Regions from separate parts of the Endozoicomonas sp. GU-1 genome, predicted to be linked through region 3. Evidence: predicted binding sites of a transcription regulator. Region 3 holds the regulator's gene; each other region holds the start of a gene.
The links. The regulator FNR, encoded in region 3, switches genes on or off when oxygen is low (the NO sensors DNR and NnrR bind a similar motif). The targets are predictions, from matches to a motif close to TTGATNTANATCAA.

Region 1: the regulator FNR is predicted to act here: its motif matches at 1,249-1,262, upstream of O3276_RS11780 (DMSO/selenate family reductase complex A subunit).
Region 2: the regulator FNR is predicted to act here: its motif matches at 1,769-1,782, upstream of O3276_RS11820 (DMSO/selenate family reductase complex A subunit).
Region 4: the regulator FNR is predicted to act here: its motif matches at 2,206-2,219, upstream of adhP (alcohol dehydrogenase AdhP).

Annotation. Positions count from the first base shown of each region.
Region 1 covers NZ_CP114771.1:2,878,164-2,882,363, reverse strand. The annotation lists gene O3276_RS11785 (hypothetical protein) at 1-948, opposite strand, end outside; gene O3276_RS11780 (DMSO/selenate family reductase complex A subunit) at 1,398-3,827, shown strand; gene O3276_RS11775 (DMSO/selenate family reductase complex B subunit) at 3,848-4,200, shown strand, end outside.
Region 2 covers NZ_CP114771.1:2,892,343-2,896,542, forward strand. The annotation lists gene O3276_RS11820 (DMSO/selenate family reductase complex A subunit) at 1-1,616, opposite strand, end outside; gene ptsP (phosphoenolpyruvate--protein phosphotransferase) at 1,901-4,200, opposite strand, start outside.
Region 3 covers NZ_CP114771.1:1,884,978-1,889,177, reverse strand. The annotation lists gene O3276_RS07615 (ankyrin repeat domain-containing protein) at 1-89, shown strand, start outside; gene O3276_RS07610 (TraR/DksA family transcriptional regulator) at 561-890, shown strand; gene O3276_RS07605 (hypothetical protein) at 940-1,416, opposite strand; gene O3276_RS07600 (adenine phosphoribosyltransferase) at 1,615-2,172, opposite strand; gene fnr (fumarate/nitrate reduction transcriptional regulator Fnr) at 2,252-3,010, opposite strand; gene hemN (oxygen-independent coproporphyrinogen III oxidase) at 3,525-4,200, opposite strand, start outside.
Region 4 covers NZ_CP114771.1:5,106,776-5,110,975, forward strand. The annotation lists gene O3276_RS21355 (GNAT family N-acetyltransferase) at 1-444, shown strand, start outside; gene O3276_RS21360 (YkgJ family cysteine cluster protein) at 479-910, shown strand; gene adhP (alcohol dehydrogenase AdhP) at 997-2,016, opposite strand; gene lamB (maltoporin LamB) at 2,331-3,875, opposite strand.

The DNA.
Region 1 (4,200 bases), 990 kb from region 3:
GATGGCTTTGATGTCAGTGCCAAGCGCCTTGACACTGGCTGATACCGTGCTGACCTGCTCCGGAATATTTTTCAGCAGCTGCAGAAATCGTTCACCACCGGACTGACTCAATAACTGGTAAAGCCTGAGTTCCTGACCAGTGAAGTTGCCGTATTGAGAGAAGGCACGAATGTTTCGCCGCAGCATTAGCGCTTGTGTACGGCTGATTTCCACCGGGGGAGACAACACCCCCTGATAACTGTTGTACAGGCACAGTTTTACTGGCTCACGGAACTCATCACCGGATGTGTTACCTTTATTTTGCTCGAGCGTCAGAATATTGCCCATGACTTCTTCAAGACGGCGGAAAGAAAACTCCCTGGTAAAGTCCAGAAGGTAGCCATAGTGCATGCGGTCAAAATTAATGTGACAGAGAATTTCCGGATATTTGCCTGCTCCTTTAATGATCCGTTCAGACGGTTGGTGCAGTAAATAGCCATTGACACCAAGGTGTCCTGAAGTTAATGGTGATTTGCTAAACAGGGAGTGCTTTCTGTGGTAACTCTCTGCTATTTTCTCTGCCAAAACATGCCAGCTGGTAATTTTCTTGGTGTATGTGAACCTGCAGCACGGTTCCCCCGAGGCATTCGAACAGACATCTTTTTTATAAGCCCAGAGCATATGGCAACCGGGCGCAGGTTTCAGAACCGTAATGACCTGGTCTGGCCTGGTTCCAAATTGATCCGGCCGCCTGGTTTCTATTGCGTATTGGGCACCGGGTGACAATAAACTCACTGGCCTGTATTGATCGCCTGAACCGGCAGCTTGTAATGCATTGACAACACGAACCATCATCCCGCCAAACTGACCGAATGCGGCAACAGGATTGTATTCCTCTTTCTTGCCGCCTGTCGGTGGTGGATGAAATCCTGACGAACCAATGCTTGCTTCCGCCTGAGGTATGGACATATCAAGGGTCTCAATGAATTTAAAATCGTATATCGGACTGCACGGGAGTAAGGCTCCGCCTGAGTGAAATGAGCACAAAATTCAGACACCGAAAATATCGAAAGGTTCCCGGTAATCTGGCAGCCCGGGCAGGTGCCATGGTAAGCACTGCGGCGGAAGTACCGCCGCAGCCATGTCACCGAAGTGGCAGCACAGTTTTGTCCTCAATAATCATGATCAATTACAGGGTGCGCCGTGCTCTGTAGCGTGCTCGAATAAGTTCCTACCCTCTTCAGTAATTGCCTCAAACCCCGCAAAAAATTGATCCAGGTCAATCGGTTGTTTGTTGACCAGCTCGTATTATCAGCACCATTTCACCAGTTCATTATTTGTACAGAGATGCATTTTGTCAGGGGTAACACGACCTGTTTGTGTGCTGGTTTCCGGTTTTAGTGATAACGGTAAAATAAATGAAGAAACTTCTCGATAGTGCGTTGTCGTCTGTCATCAAGCGAAGAACGTTTATCAAGTGGGGGACTGCTGCGGGCAGTGCCGCTGTTGTCGTGGGCAATGCGCTGCCTCTGAAAGCCATGGCAACAGATTCAACGCAGGCAAAAGCCGCTGAAGACAAGGTGACCTGGTCTGCCTGTATGGTGAACTGTGGCAGCCGCTGTCCTCTCCAGGTGCATACCAAAGATGGTGTTATCACCCATGTTGAATCGGATAACCGGGGCGATGACGTATACGGTGATCATCAGATTCGCGCCTGTCTGCGCGGTCGCTCCATCAAGCAACGGGTATACAACCCTGATCGTCTGAAATACCCCATGAAGCGGGTTGGCAAGCGTGGCGAAGGCCGATTTGAGCGCATCAGCTGGGATGAGGCGCTGGATACCATCGCCAGACAGTTGAAGTACACCATCGATACTTACGGTAACGATGCGATCTATTATCAGTATGGCTCCGGAACCCAGGGCTATAAAACCGACGGTCCTTTTGCCTCCAAGCGCCTGCTGAATATGCTCGGTGGCTTTCTGCCTTATTACGGTAACTACAGCTGGGGACAGATTCAACGTGCTCTGCCGTTTACTTATGGCGGTGGACGTCCAGCGGCGTTCGGCAGTTTCACCAGTGAAATCGCCAATGCAGAATTGCTGGTCATGTTTGGTTACAACCCGGCAGAGACCCGCATGAGTGGTGGTGGGGAAATCTACGAGCACATCAACTCGGTGAACAGCAAAAATGTGCGCACCATCATCATTGACCCGCGTTATACCGACACCATGCTGGGCAAAGAGTCTGAGTGGATTCCAATCCGCCCGGGGACCGATGCTGCCCTGGTAGAAGCCATGGCCTGGGTGCTGATCAACGAGAAGATAGTGGATGAAGCATTCCTCGAAAAGTTCTGTGTTGGCTATGATGAAAAAACGCTGCCAGCCAGTGCACCGAAGAATGGCCACTACAAAGCGCACATTCTGGGCCAGGGTGCGGATGGCATCGGGAAAACCCCGGAGTGGGCGGCAAAAATTACCGGTATTCCCGCGAAAAAAATTATTCAGCTGGCCCGGGAAATTGGCAGGGCCAAACCTGCCTACATTATTCAGGGTACCGGTATTCAGCGTCAGGCCAACGGTGAGCAGGCGAGCCGTGCCATCTGCATGCTGCCCATTCTGACCGGCAATATTGGCCTGGCCGGCACCAACACCGGCGAAATGCCAGGCAACTATGGCTTCCCGGTGAAAACCCTACCCATGGGTACCAACCCGATCAAGACGGCGATTCCATTCTTTAAATGGACGGATGCGATTCATCGTCACCATGAAATGACGGATAAGACCGATGCTCTGCAGGGCGGCACGTCACTGAAGAATCCGATCAAATTCATCTGGCAATATGCGGGCAATATCACAGTTAACCAGCACTCTGATATCAACCGGACCAAAGAGATCCTGTCTGATGAGAGCCTGTGTGAGTTTATCCTGGTGTTTGAAAACCATATGACACCTACCGCACGGTTCGCGGATATTCTGCTGCCGGATATCACCACCATTGAAAATTATGAAGTGGCCAGCAACGGCTATGCCTCGGGCAGTCTGGGTGCAGTAATTCCGCTGGTGCCTGCTATTGCCCCGATGTACGAGTGCCGCAGTGCATACGACATCTGTACAGGTATTGCCAAACGCTTTGGTCTGGAAGCGCAGTACACAGAAGGCAAGACCCATGAGCAGTGGGTAGCAGAACTGTACGAACAGATGCGTAAAGAACAGCCTCAGGTGCCAACACTGGCAGACCTGCGTCGTGACGGCCCCTACAAACAGCTGGCACCGAAACATATTCGCATCGCTCTGGAAGGTTTCCGTAAGGATCCTGTGAACAATCCCCTGGGGACCCCATCCGGGAAAATCGAAATTTACTCTGAACAACTGGCGACCATTGCCGCCGAGTGGGAGCTGCCGGAAGGGGATGTGGTGACACCGCTGCCACAGTACGTCACCACCTGGGAAAGCCATCTGGATCCTTTGACTGAGAAGTATCCGCTGCAGCTGATTGGTTTTCACACCAAGGGCCGTGTGCATTCCACATACCACAACGTCGCTTTCCTGCGTGAAGCAGTGACCGATGCCGTGTGGCTGAACCCGGCAGATGCACAGGCCCGGGGAATCAAAGATGGCGACATGCTGAAAGTCTGGAATGACCGTGGCGAGACCTGGGTTCCGGCTAAAGTCAGCCCCCGGATTATGCCGGGTGTTGCTGCCCTGGCCGAAGGTGCCTGGTACGCACCGGGTAAAGACGGTGTTGACCGTGGTGGCTCATTCAACGTGCTGACCACTCAGCGCAGTACGCCGCTGTCCAAGGGTAACCCGATGCACACCAATCTGGTTGAAATTGCCAAGGCATAACAGGATAGGAATAACGTTCGATGAAACAACCCTCAATAAAACAACTGGGATTTTACGTCGACACGGCCAAATGTACGGGCTGCAAAACCTGTCAACTGTCGTGCAAAGATGAGAATGACCTGAAAGTCGGCGTGAACTGGCGTCGGGTCTATGAATACGGCGGCGGTAGCTGGCTTCAGAACGAAGACGGAACCTACGCCCAGGACGTGTTTGCCTATTACACCTCCATCAGCTGTAACCACTGTGCCAAGCCAGCCTGTACCAAGGCCTGCCCAACCGGTGCCATGCATAAGCGTGACCAGGACGGCCTGGTGGTGGTTAACGCCGACGTCTGTGTTGGCTGCCGTTACTGTGAAATGGCCTGCCCCTACGG
Region 2 (4,200 bases), 1.0 Mb from region 3:
AACCCGTTAGGGGCGAAATCCGGTTGTTCAGCCGCGGTTAAATCGGGCAGCAGAATATCCGCATAGCGGGCACTGGGCGTCATGTGGTTGTCGATCACCACAATCATTTCACACTGGCTGTCATCCTGAAGGATGTCATGGGTGCGATTGGTGTCCGAATGCTGGTTGATGATGCAGTTACCCGCATAGTTCCAGATGAACTTGATGGGCTGGGTCAGTTTTTCGGCACCACGAATACCGGCGGTCAGCGCGGTCATTTCATCATGACGGTAAATGGCATCGGTCCAGAGGAACATGGGAATGGACGTTGATACCGGGTTGGTCAGTGTCGGAAAGACCGCAAAGGGCATGGAGTAGCTGCCTTCACGGGCACCGGTACCACCACCGGGAATCCCCACATTACCGGTCATCACCGCCAGCATGCAGATCGCCCGACTGGCCTGCTCACCATTGGCGGTGCGCTGCAGACCCCAGCCCTGCATAATGTTGCAGGGTTTGGTCATGGCAATTTCACGGGCCAGACGGATGATGGTGTCTGCCGGGACACCGGTAATTTTTGCTGCCCATTGCGGGGTCTTGGCAACACCATCATCGCCTTTGCCCAGAATATAGGATTTCCAGGAAGCGCCTTTCGGTGCACTGGCAGGCAGTGAGTTTTCATCGTAGCCGATGGTGTACTTGCCCAGGAATTCATTATCCACCAGGTCTTCGGTAATCATCACCCACGCCATACCGGCTACCAGTGCGGCATCGGTACCCGGTCGCAGCGGAACCCACTCATCATTGGCACCCAGGACCGTATCGGTCATGCGCGGATCAAAGGTGATCATACGCGCCTTACTGCGTTGTCGCGCTTCGGACAGCTGATAAACAATACCGGCACCACTCATACGGGTTTCCGCCGGGTTGTTGCCAAAATTGACCACCAGCCTGGTATTCACAACATCTGACGTGCAGTTATTATCTACCCAGCTGCCGCCATACAAATACGGTAAACTCACGGCAATCTGGGCCGTACTGTAATCACCATAGTGGTTAAGATAACCGCCCCAGCAGTTCATCAGACGGGCGATCGGTGTGGCGGCTGGCGGCCAGGATTTGGACACCGTGCCTCCCAGCGTACCAGTACAATAGTTGAGATAGATGGCTTCATTGCCATACTCTTTTTTGATGCGCTTCAGGTTATCAGCGATGGTGTCAAACGCTTCATCCCAGCTGATGCGCTCAAATCGACCTTCACCACGCTTACCGACACGCTTCATTGGGTATTTCAGACGGTCAGGGTTGTAGACGCGCTTGCGGAAGGAACGGCCACGGAGACAGGCCCGAACCTGGTGGTCACCATAGGTATCGTCACCGGTGTTATCGGTTTCGGTATGGATGATCACACCGTCTTTTACCTGATGACGCAGTGCACAGCGTGAGCCACAGTTGACCGTACAGGCAGACCACACTGACTTGATCTCTGCAACCGCAGGTTTGGCCTCTGTCGCAGAAACTTTCACCGGCAGTGTGTGCGCAGCAACCACTGCCGCACCGCCCGCAGCGGTTCCCCACTTCATAAACGTTCTTCGCTTCACCGTGGAAGCAAGCACTTTATCCACAATTTCTTTCATTGATATCGCCACCCCATCATAAATACTGGTCGTGATCACCGACTGCTCAGACAATTATCAGATTCTGCTTTCCCAGCAGGCATAAAGGTGTGAACAAAAAGTGCCGCCAACCAAATGGTGGGCATGATAATTGGACAGTAATTAACCGACAGATGACCTGAATCAAGATCATGTGATTTAAAGTACAACTACGCATCATCACAGGGAAACTACATATTTCAGACAACAATAAAAAAGCCCCATGGCCAAAACCAGGGGGCTTTCAGAAAGATGATCGTCAGTGATCAGGCAGTCAAACGTCTTACGCCTTCTACTGAATCCAGAGTCAGCGCTTCACGGGCCAGGCTCTGGCAGTGCTTATAGTTCAGGCTGCGAACACGGGCCTTAACCACCGGGATTGCCGGGACACTGATGGACAGTTCCTGAACACCCAGGCCAACCAGAATAGGCACCGCATTCGGGTCACTGGCCAGGCTGCCACAGATACCCGTCCACTTGCCTTCTTTGTTGGCTGCTTTCACCGTCATATCGATCAGGCGCAATACTGCCGGGTGAAGACCATCGACCCGTGCCGCCAGTTTTGGATGACCACGGTCAACGGCCAGGGTGTACTGGGTCAGGTCATTGGTACCGATGGAGAAGAAGTCCACTTCTTTGGCAAAATGATCGGCCAGCAGCGCAGCGGACGGCACCTCAATCATAATACCCACTTCAACGGTGACACCCGTCGTCTCCTGCTCTTCCAGCACCAGTTTTTTCACGGCACGGAATTCATCCAGGGAGCTGATCATCGGGAACATGATACGGGCATGACCGGCATGAGCCGCCTTCAGGATCGCACGAACCTGCTTGCGCAGCATGGTCGGACGGTTAATACCGATACGCACACCACGTTCACCCAGGAACGGGTTCTCCTCTCTTGGCAGGGGCAGATAAGCCAGAGGCTTGTCACCACCGACGTCCAGAGTACGGATAATGACCGGACGGTCTTTACCCATAGCGTCCAGAATACCTTCGTAGGCTTTTATCTGCTCATCCATGGTGGGTTCGGTTGCACGTTCCATATAGAGGAACTCGGAACGCAGCAGACCTACCGCTTCAGCGCCCATTTTGACCGCTTTTTCCGCATCGTCCTGGTTGGCGATATTGGCAGCGATCTCAACATGATGGCCATCCAGAGTCACCGCGGGCTGGTCAGCCACTTGCAACGCCGCTGCATGTTCCGCCGCCGCACGTTCCTGGCGGGCAACGGTTCTGTCGATCTCTTCCTGAGTAGGATTAACCAGCATGTAACCCTTGTTGGTGTTCAGGATAACATCGGTACCGTTCTCATACTGACGAACACTGCCCGGTACGTTGACCAGGTAAGGAATACCCAGGGAACCGGCCAGAATCGCCGCATGGGAAGTCGCGCCGCCGTGCAGGGTCACGATACCAATCACGCGCTGGCGATCCAGGGTCACCACTTCCGAAGGCGTAATGTCTTCCAGACAGAGGATGGTGTTTTCCGGCAGCTGATCGGTGCCACCTTCAACGCCCATCAGGTAGCGCAGAACCCGAAGACCAACGTCTTCTACATCGATGGCCCGGGCTGCCAGCAGCGGGTTATCCAGCTTGCGCATTTCATCCGCTTCGGCCAGAAAACTTCGATGCCATGCCCACATGGCGCTCTTGCCTGCTTCAATCAGTTCACGGGCACGGTCACTGATCGCCGGGTCGTCCAGCAACTGCTGATGGGCAACAAATACTTCTGCATGACCACCCACATGATCCGCTGCCATTTTAGTCACCAGCTGCTGCAGGGACTCCCGGGCTTTCTGGATACCGTAGCCAAGCTGACCCAGTTCATCGCTGACACCAACCCCCTCTTCCGGGTAGCTGGGCAGTTCATGAACCAGATGGTGCAGCTTGCCAATGGCCATACCCGGTGCCGCTTTAACGCCGGGTAAACGACCATCGGAGCCTTCTACCGGTCCAAGCAGTGGCGCTTCTTCTGCCATGGCTTCATCAGCGCCCGGCAGTACGTCGGCAACGGCTTCACCCAAACCACTGCGGAAACCATTCAGGATGGCTGCTATCGCTTCTTTGGCATCAGGGCCGGTAACGGTGATTTGCAGGTTAGAACCCAGTACCGTCTGCAGCCCCATCAGAGCGGTCAGACTGTTGGCCTTGCACTCTTTGCCAGTGTCTTTGTTCAGAATCAGCACATCAGAATTGAAGCCTTTGATAATCTGAATCAGAGTGGCAGAAGGACGGGCATGAAGACCCAGTGGGTTCATCAGCACAAAATCGTCGGTCAGGGTAATGCTGTCCTGACGGCTGTATTTGCTCTCGGTGGACATCTCCTTTTCAGGCTCAGCCCCGATGGCAAATACGCTATCCTGCCCCGCTGTTACTTCGGTACGGGGATTTACCACCACACCGGTTTCACCGGTGGTGATCATAATCGCAGTCTGCAGGCTGGCCGCCCTGGCTCCGACAAACTCGGGATCAAACGACAGCAGCTGCTGACCAACAGACACTTTGTCGCCTATTTTGACGTTGGTCTCAAAGCCTTCACCACGCAGAACAACCGTATCGATGC
Region 3 (4,200 bases):
GGACTCCTTTGGTACTTGCCAGACAGCTTAATCACACATCCTGCATCGCCTGGCTGAAACGGCTGCCTTATTTGCGGCCACCGCAGTAGGGCAGCTTATTCTCGGGCAGGCTCCTAGACGGGCGCTATTCTCGGACAAGCTCCTAGTACATGGTTTCACTGAGTTTGACGGGTTGTCGTGCTTCCGCACTCCGTTCGCCCTGAGCCTGTCGAAGGACGGAAACTCCGGACTCTGATAGATCGTGCCAAGCACCCTTCGACTCCGCTCAGGGTGAACGGAGATCGTACACGTCAAACTCATTGAATTGATGTACCAGGTGGGAAAATGTTTTTCCGGATTGAAACTGAATATTACGTTTACGGTATCAATGATCTACTATTTGAATTCATGATTTTGGAAAGAATCAGTACGCCGCAGGTTGGTAATTACTTTATCCGTTTTTGTGAGTGGGGATAAGGTTCGTCGGCGTTGTTTTATGGTAAAGAGTGACCTTTTGACACAACCATTGTTTATAGAATAAACAGCAGGATTCTACAGTATTTTTGTGCAGGGGTAGCAAAATGACAAATCATGATAAGTGGCAGAAATGGTTGATGGCTCGCAGGGATGAGCTGAATACGCGTCTGGGTAAAATTAAACAGGATGCTTCCCGAAAAAACAGTGCCGACTGGTCTGAGCAGGCGCAGGAACGGGAGAATGATGAGGTTATTGATGCACTGGGTAACGAGGCGGTGATTGAACTGGGTAAAATTAACCGCGCCCTTGATCGTATAAATGAGGGCGATTACGGTTTCTGCCTGTCCTGCGGTAAGGAAATTCCGGTTCAGCGCCTTGAGGTTATGCCTTATGCTGACCTCTGTGTTCAATGTGCTGAGGCCAAGGGGTTGTAGGGGAGCATCCATCATCAAGGCGATAAGGGAGCAGGCAGGCTGAATCCTGTTATGCCGGTTTGGCTGCAGCCTGGTTAAAGTACGTTGACTCCTCTGTGGAGCAGCCTGATTCAATAATCATCTTTTGATAGCTTTCGCAGAAGCTCTGGAGTGTTCCGGGGTTTCTGCTGTGGAAGTGCTTTTGCCATAATCTGGCCATGGCAGTGATGTCTTCTTTATCAATATCTTCGATCTGAATACCGCAGCGGTGATAGATAAGCCAGGCAATGGCGGTGGCGTAAACCAGGTTGGTCGCCAGTTCATGATGGGGGTGGGAAAGAAACTCCCGCTGGCTGGCCAGTCCCCGGACTTTGCTGGATAAGTCAGCGTTCGGGGCCAGAAACAGGTCCCAGATATTGCGGTGCATGCGTGGGGAAATCTGATAGATACCGAGCGCCTGGTGATTGGCCTGTTTCAGATGAAAACCAAGCCCGGACTCTCTGGCCGCGGTACCAAGCAGCAGGTTCTCAGCAGTAGGGCTCCACATACCCAGATGCTTGAGTGCGGGGCGAACAACATAGTGCCTTAGTTCCTTGGCGCATATTCCCATTTGCAAAGTCCTTTTTCCGGGTAGATCCCGGTCTGTGCGTCCTGTAATTGCGGGAGTGGCTCTCAGATCCAGACATTGACCCTGGATCTAAGAGACATATCGTATCATCCCTGAAATTCTGAACTGAGGGTGGTTTTACTCACCGGCAAAATTGCACAGGGCATAGGTTGGAATGCCCGCCGCATTGAGTCTGTCAGCACCCTTGAGGTCTGGCAGGTTGATGATAGCTGCAGCTTCCAGTGTGCTGGCTCCTGCTTGTCGGATCAACTGATCGGCAGCCAGCAGTGTGCCTCCGGTGGCGATAAGGTCATCCACCAACAGAATGTTTTCACCGGGCTTAATGGTGTCTTCATGCATTTCCAGTACGGCTTTACCATATTCAAGGTCATACTCGACACTGAGGGTTTTGCCGGGCAGTTTGCCTTTCTTGCGAAACAGTGCCAGCGGCTTGTTCATGATATAGGACAGTGTCGAGCCAAGCAGGAAACCGCGGGCATCAAGCGCGCCAATGCGATCAAAAGTCTGGTTCTCATAACGCTGAACCATGACATCCACGGCCTTACGCCAGGCTTCCGGGTTTTCAAACAGTGTGGTGATATCCCGAAACAGGATGCCTTCATGGGGCCAGTTGGCGATGGTTCTGATTTGCGTTCGCAGATATTCCTGAACGGATGAACATTCGTTTGTATGCATGGGAGGGAGCATGCCGCTGTCAGTCAATGGATAAAAAGGAAGAAGCCACCTCAAAGGGTAGCTTCTTTAGAGGATAAAGTCAGGCGTTGGTAGCAATAGGGTTGGGTTCCAGGGTTTTTCCCCCGGCCAGGGCACAGAGTTCAACCGAGTTGCGAATTTCGATTTCCTTGCCCACGGCGGAGATCAGGCCGTTTTTCTGGAATCGGGTAAATACACGACTAACCGTTTCTACCGCCAGGCCCAGGTAGTTCCCCATCTCATTTCTCGACATGGACAGACGGAACGACTGCGAAGAAAAGCCCCGGCGACGAAAACGGCTGGCCAGGTTAATCAGGAAGGTGGCAATACGTTCATCGGCGTTTTTCTTGGACAGCAGCATCATCATTTGCTGGTCTTCACGGATACGCTTGCTCATCAGGCGCATCAGATGTCGGCGCAGTTCCGGGAATTGATCGGAAAGGGTTTCCAGTTGCTCAAAAGGAATCTCGCAGATCATGGTGGTTTCCATCGCCTGGGCCGACACCGGATAGGTATCCGTATCCATACCGCTCAGGCCAAGAATTTCGCTGGGCAGGTAAAACCCGGTGATTTGTTCCTCACCTTCATTGGTCGCTGTGTAGGTTTTGAGAGCCCCTGAGCGAACAGCAAAGACGCTGGTAAAGGGGTCACCTTCCAGAAACAGGTGTTCGCCTTTTTTCAAAGGACGCCCACGCTTGATAATGTGATCCAGCTGATCGATATCCTTAATGCTCAGTGCCAGTGGCAGGCACAGTGAGCTGAGGCTGCAGTCTCTGCAAGCCACATGGCTCGGCTGTCGGACGTTGGGCTTTGACGTCATTGAGAGGCCTCAAAGTCGTATTTGGCGAAATTCGACACTGTTTATGGAAAACCAAGTGTATGAAAAGTATTACCGGAGTGTAAATCAGGTATGTACGCAACCGGGCAGACCCAGGGTAGGGGTTTGGTGCTGCTTTAGCAATGCGTCATAAACTGCGGTGGTTCCGGTGAGCTTTCATCTGCCGTGTCGTCTATCCAGCCCAGGGCTGACCCTGATAATAGTATGGTCATGGCTCCTGGTGGTTGTATGTCTTTATCCCTGGAAAATCAATCTGACATTGTCTTATGTCACAGGATTAAATTTTCGTTCGTGGTATTTAACGGACATGACAGATTTTGCACTTATGTTTCAAGTAAATCAATGTGATAGTGGTGGCAAGTCGTCGTCAGTTTCAGTTTTTTGCTGATAAGCCGGTGAGCTGCAGAGAGGTTTCGGTTCTGTGCGGGATGATCAGTCATTGTCGGTACTGGCGGGAGAGGGGCTCCGGAGCCTGGTGATTGCTCCGGAGTGCTGCTCAGATAACCTTTGAGTAGAGCGTCTTTTCTTTCATTTCCGGTTGATGGAGATAGTGGTCGAACTGCATACAGATGTTACGGATCAGCAGCGTTCCCTTCGGCAGTACTTCCAGCAAGCCATCGCTATTGAGACTGATCAGGCCGTCCGCCCTCATCGGCTCCAGTCTTGCCAGCTCATCCCGGAAGTAATCCCTGAATTGAATATCAAACCGCTGTTCAATATCGCTGAAATGCAGTTTGAAGTGGCAGATCAGCTGGGTAATCACTGCCTGGCGGACTTTGTCATCAGCGGTCATCTTCAGACCGCGAACCATTGGCAATTGCTGTTCATTGAGCATTGCACAGTACCGGGCTTCATCGGTGCTGTTCTGAATATAAGTGTCGCCTACCTGGCTGATGGCAGACACGCCCATGCCGATCAGGTCGCAATGGCCATGGGTGGTATAACCCTGAAAATTCCGGTGCAGCGTGCCATCCTCCCGGGCCATGGCCAGTTCATCGTCTGGCAGGGCAAAGTGATCCATGCCGATGTAGATGTAGCCCTGATCCAGCAGCTTTTCCGTGGCCTGATGCAGAATGTCCAGCTTCATTTCCGGCGCTGGCAGATCCTGCTCATTGATCCGGCGCTGCGGCTTGAAGCGGTGGGGCAGGTGGGCGTAGTTAAACAGGGATAGC
Region 4 (4,200 bases), 2.9 Mb from region 3:
ATCCAGACTCAAGCCTCAAAACATATGCAGGCAGGTATCAGTCGTACAATGGTTCTGCCTGCATCAAACCCTTTTCCAAATCAAAAAATTCCAATTTGTGCATTTTACAGCATTACGCCAGGCTCAATCTGTCGAGACACTTTACCTGAAGCTCTGGTAAAGAAGCTGCCACGGTATCCTGTTCCTGTATTTTTGATCGCACAGCTTGCGGTTCATCGAGAATTTCAGGGCGAGGGGTTAGGAAAAATCTGCCTGGTAAATGCCTTGAAATACCTGTGGGAAATAAACGCTCATATGCGTGCATACGCCATTATTGTTGATTGTTTAACCGATGCCGCAGAGCAGTTTTATGCAAAATATGGATTTGAAGTTCTGTGTGAACATAATGGTAAAGTTCGCATGTTTCTGCCCATGAAAACAGTAGCCCGGCTTTTTAGTTCGTAGCCAATAACAGGACTTATTACTTATCGTGTCAGATATGGTTAACCGGATCGAAACCAGGGACATCACTGCCAGCAACAAGTGTGATCAGTGTACTGCCCTTTGTTGCTCTTACATTACCCAGGAACTGGACACTCCCCGCAGTATGCACGCGTTTGATGTGTTGCTCTGGCAGGTGGCCCATATGGGCGTGCATATTTTCAAGGATGGCAATGGCTGGTACCTGCTCTGTCAGACCCGGTGTGAATTCCTGTTGCCGGATAATCGCTGTGGCATCTATGAACGACGCCCCATTATCTGCCGGGAACACAGCAACGAAGCCTGTGAGAGGGACGCTCCCATTAATGATGGCTGCGAGCTCTATTTTCAGACCTACGACGAACTGGATGCCTATTGTCGTACACGTTTCAAAAACTGGGACAGGCGGCTGGAGAAGTTTGAAGTCGAGCGGGCAAAACGACAGAAGTAAACCATTTTGCCCTGGCTGAGTTTGCACAAGAGACGGATGAAAAATCGTTTTTTGGAACCACAGAGGGCACTACGTAATTGAATAAATTACTGGGCCAGTTCCATAACAACACGTCCGGCGATATCACCTTTCTCCATTTCGTCAAAAATCGCGTTGATCTCTTCAAGGGTTCGTTTCTGGATAATCGCCTTCACTTTACCCTGGGCAGCAAACTCCAGGCATTCCTGTAAATCCTTGCGGGTACCTACGATGGAGCCAACAACAGAAACGCCGTTGATTACCGTATCGAATATAGGAATGGGCATATCCTCCGGGGGGAGTCCAACCAGTACACAGGTTCCTCCCCTGCGCACTGAGCGATAAGCACTGTCAAAGCCCGCTTTGGAGACTGCCGTACAGACAGTCGCGTGAACACCATTACCCAGCAGCGACTGAATTTTTTCTTCCGGCTGCTCCCGGATAAAGTCGATAAAGTGAGTGGCTCCCAAGTCCAGGGATAACGCTTTCTTTTCCGCCCCGGTATCCACCGCAATCACATTAAGACCCATGGCCACGGCATACTGAACGGCCAGGTGACCAAGTCCGCCCACACCGACAACGGACACCCAGTCGCCAGGTTTGGTACGGCTAACTTTCAGGGCCTTATACGTGGTAACCCCGGCACAGAACAGGGGGGCGGCATCGACAAAACTGATATTGTCGGGAACTTTCACCACATAGTCGGCAGCCGCCAGGCAGTACTCGGCATAGCCGCCATCGATGGAATAACCGGCATTGTGCTGGGCAAGGCAGAGTGTTTCTTTGCCTTCCAGACAGTACTCGCAGTAGCCACAGGCGGAATAGAGCCAGGGAATACCCACACGATCGCCCGGTTTGATATGAGTGATCTGGTCACCAACTTCGGTGACCGTTCCTACACCTTCATGGCCGGGCACCAGCGGCAGTTTTGGTTTAACCGGCCAGTCTCCATGGCAGGCATGAAGATCGGTATGACAGACACCACAGGCATGGATTTTTACCAGTGCATCCCGTGGGCCTGGCTTGGGTAGCGGCAGATCTTCGATGGTAAGCTGATCTTTGAAATGATGAACGACAGCTGCCTTCATGATGGGTTACCTTGTTGTTCCGAATTGATGCCCGTTTGGTTTCGTTGTTGCGGGGAGTGTGGAGTTACGCGGTTTTGTGTTTACGGCTGGGATTGGTATGCGTTCCCAGGGAGGAGTGGGTGTTGCGGAAGGCCTTAAAAAGCAGGAAACCACAAAGGCACAAAGACACAAAGTTTTTTCTGGGCTTACCTGAGCTATGTCAGTCAAATTAAAGAGGCTTTCCTTTGTGCCTTCGTGTCTTTGTGGTTCAAGGCTTTTATATCTTTTGCAACACCCTTAGGACCGTGGGGGCGAGGGGGAACCAATCTAATGGATTAGAACCAGATTTCCATCTGGGCTCCGTAGGTCCAGCCGTCGGATTTGCTGCCATAGGCCTTCATAACTTGCTGGGCTGAAGTGAAGGTGTCGAAGTATTCAAGGCCGAGGGCGTTGCATTTGTCTGCATTTGCTGAAGTGCAAGCAGTTCCTTTGAGCGTATCAGGTGGCGTGCCGACAGCTGCAAGTTTAGGAGTATTCCAGTCAGCATAGGTGGCAAAAATACGAATCTGTGGTCTTACCCAGTTGCCAAACTGCGGATGGAATTGTTGCGCGATGGTAAACTTCAAAAGTTTGCTTTTGAAAAGATCGCTACTGTATAGCGTTGATCCATCTTGGAAAGAGGCGTGAGCATTTTTAACCTGATCATAACCCAGTTCAATGGTAGTACTGGTTAAATCATTCCAGTTCCAGGAAGGCCGAACCCCTGCAGTCATCCAGGTGGTCTTTTTTCCATAGTTTGGAAACATTGGATGCATAGTATCCTCATCGTATTTAACCTGTGTAACACCAAGAACATACATCATATCGAGCTTGGGCATTATTGAAACAGCACCATGATCCATTACGCGAAAGAGTTTATTCCCCTTAAACCAGTCGGTGGTTTGCATATACATTCCAGCGGTTCCTGTACCGGGACCTGTCATCCCATCGGTAGCGTACTGGACAATAACTTTATTGAATCCTCCTAAGACATTCCAGGTCAGTTCACCGGTTAACATCCAGCCGTTTTTATCAAAATAGCTTTTTCCGACCTTTTCACCATTTGTGAGGGTTACTTCTGGCAAGTTATCAGGTGGGCTACCAACACCATAGTCAAGACCAAGCTCCAGGCTCAGGTTATGCATTATTGGAATTTCATTCCAGCGAAAATCTAAAATGTTGGTAGTGACTTGTTCAGTTTTATAGGTGTTATTAGTCCAATTATCGTATTTTACCCCATTCTGGTTTCTCACCCAGGCAATATCCAGCTTACCCATCCCCACATCAATATTCTCAATACCAACACCGGGACCAGACAAATTCCAGTAGTAGTAATCAATCATATGGATATCATGACGATTATAAAAACGTTTGCCGACCCACAACATTGAACCGGGAAGCGCATCACCAAAGACACCTGTGGCTTTAATGTTCATCTCCCGAAGAGCAGGATCAGTGGTTTCATAGTCCCCTTGCTGGCCAACTTTATAGGCAAGATTAGTATCCAGGTAAAACTGCACACCATCCTGATCAAAGAGATCTGCACCAAACTTCAATTCCGCATAGGTTTCGCACTCATTACCCAGGCGGTATTTAGAGGGAGCACCTGCCGCCTTAAAACATAACTGCTCACCACCCTTATCAGTGCTGCCAATACCTGAACGGGCATAACCGTTGAAGTTAATATCGTCACCGGTGACCGCCAGCGCGCAGGTTGAGGCTGACGCGATAGCCACTGCGCCACAATACTGGCACGAACGACGGGATATTGATGAAACTGCTTCAGATAACGCTTCCAGCCCAGTGTTCAGGGTTGAAGGTGTTTGCTGCCTGGAAAGCATGCTTAGCCTACCTTGTGTGTGTTTTTCTGGCTCCGGCTTTTTTCATCCTGCCGCTGAATAAAGGCATGATGTTGTTGAAATAGCCCTGGTGAGGGGCATATATAAAAGCTGGTAGCCGTCAGTTAATGTGTGTTGAAAAAGCAAGGCCCGCTTTCCATGCAGGAAAAGAGTAATTGTTGCGTCGTATAAATTGGGCCGTATTGAATGACGTAACACAGCTTCGACGAAAGGTTGTAGGGTATCCCGATTTTTTATCTCCGGCTGAAAACCAGCCAGCCAGAGTCTTTTAAGAATTTAGTTCAGGGTTTGGAGATGGGCAAAAAAA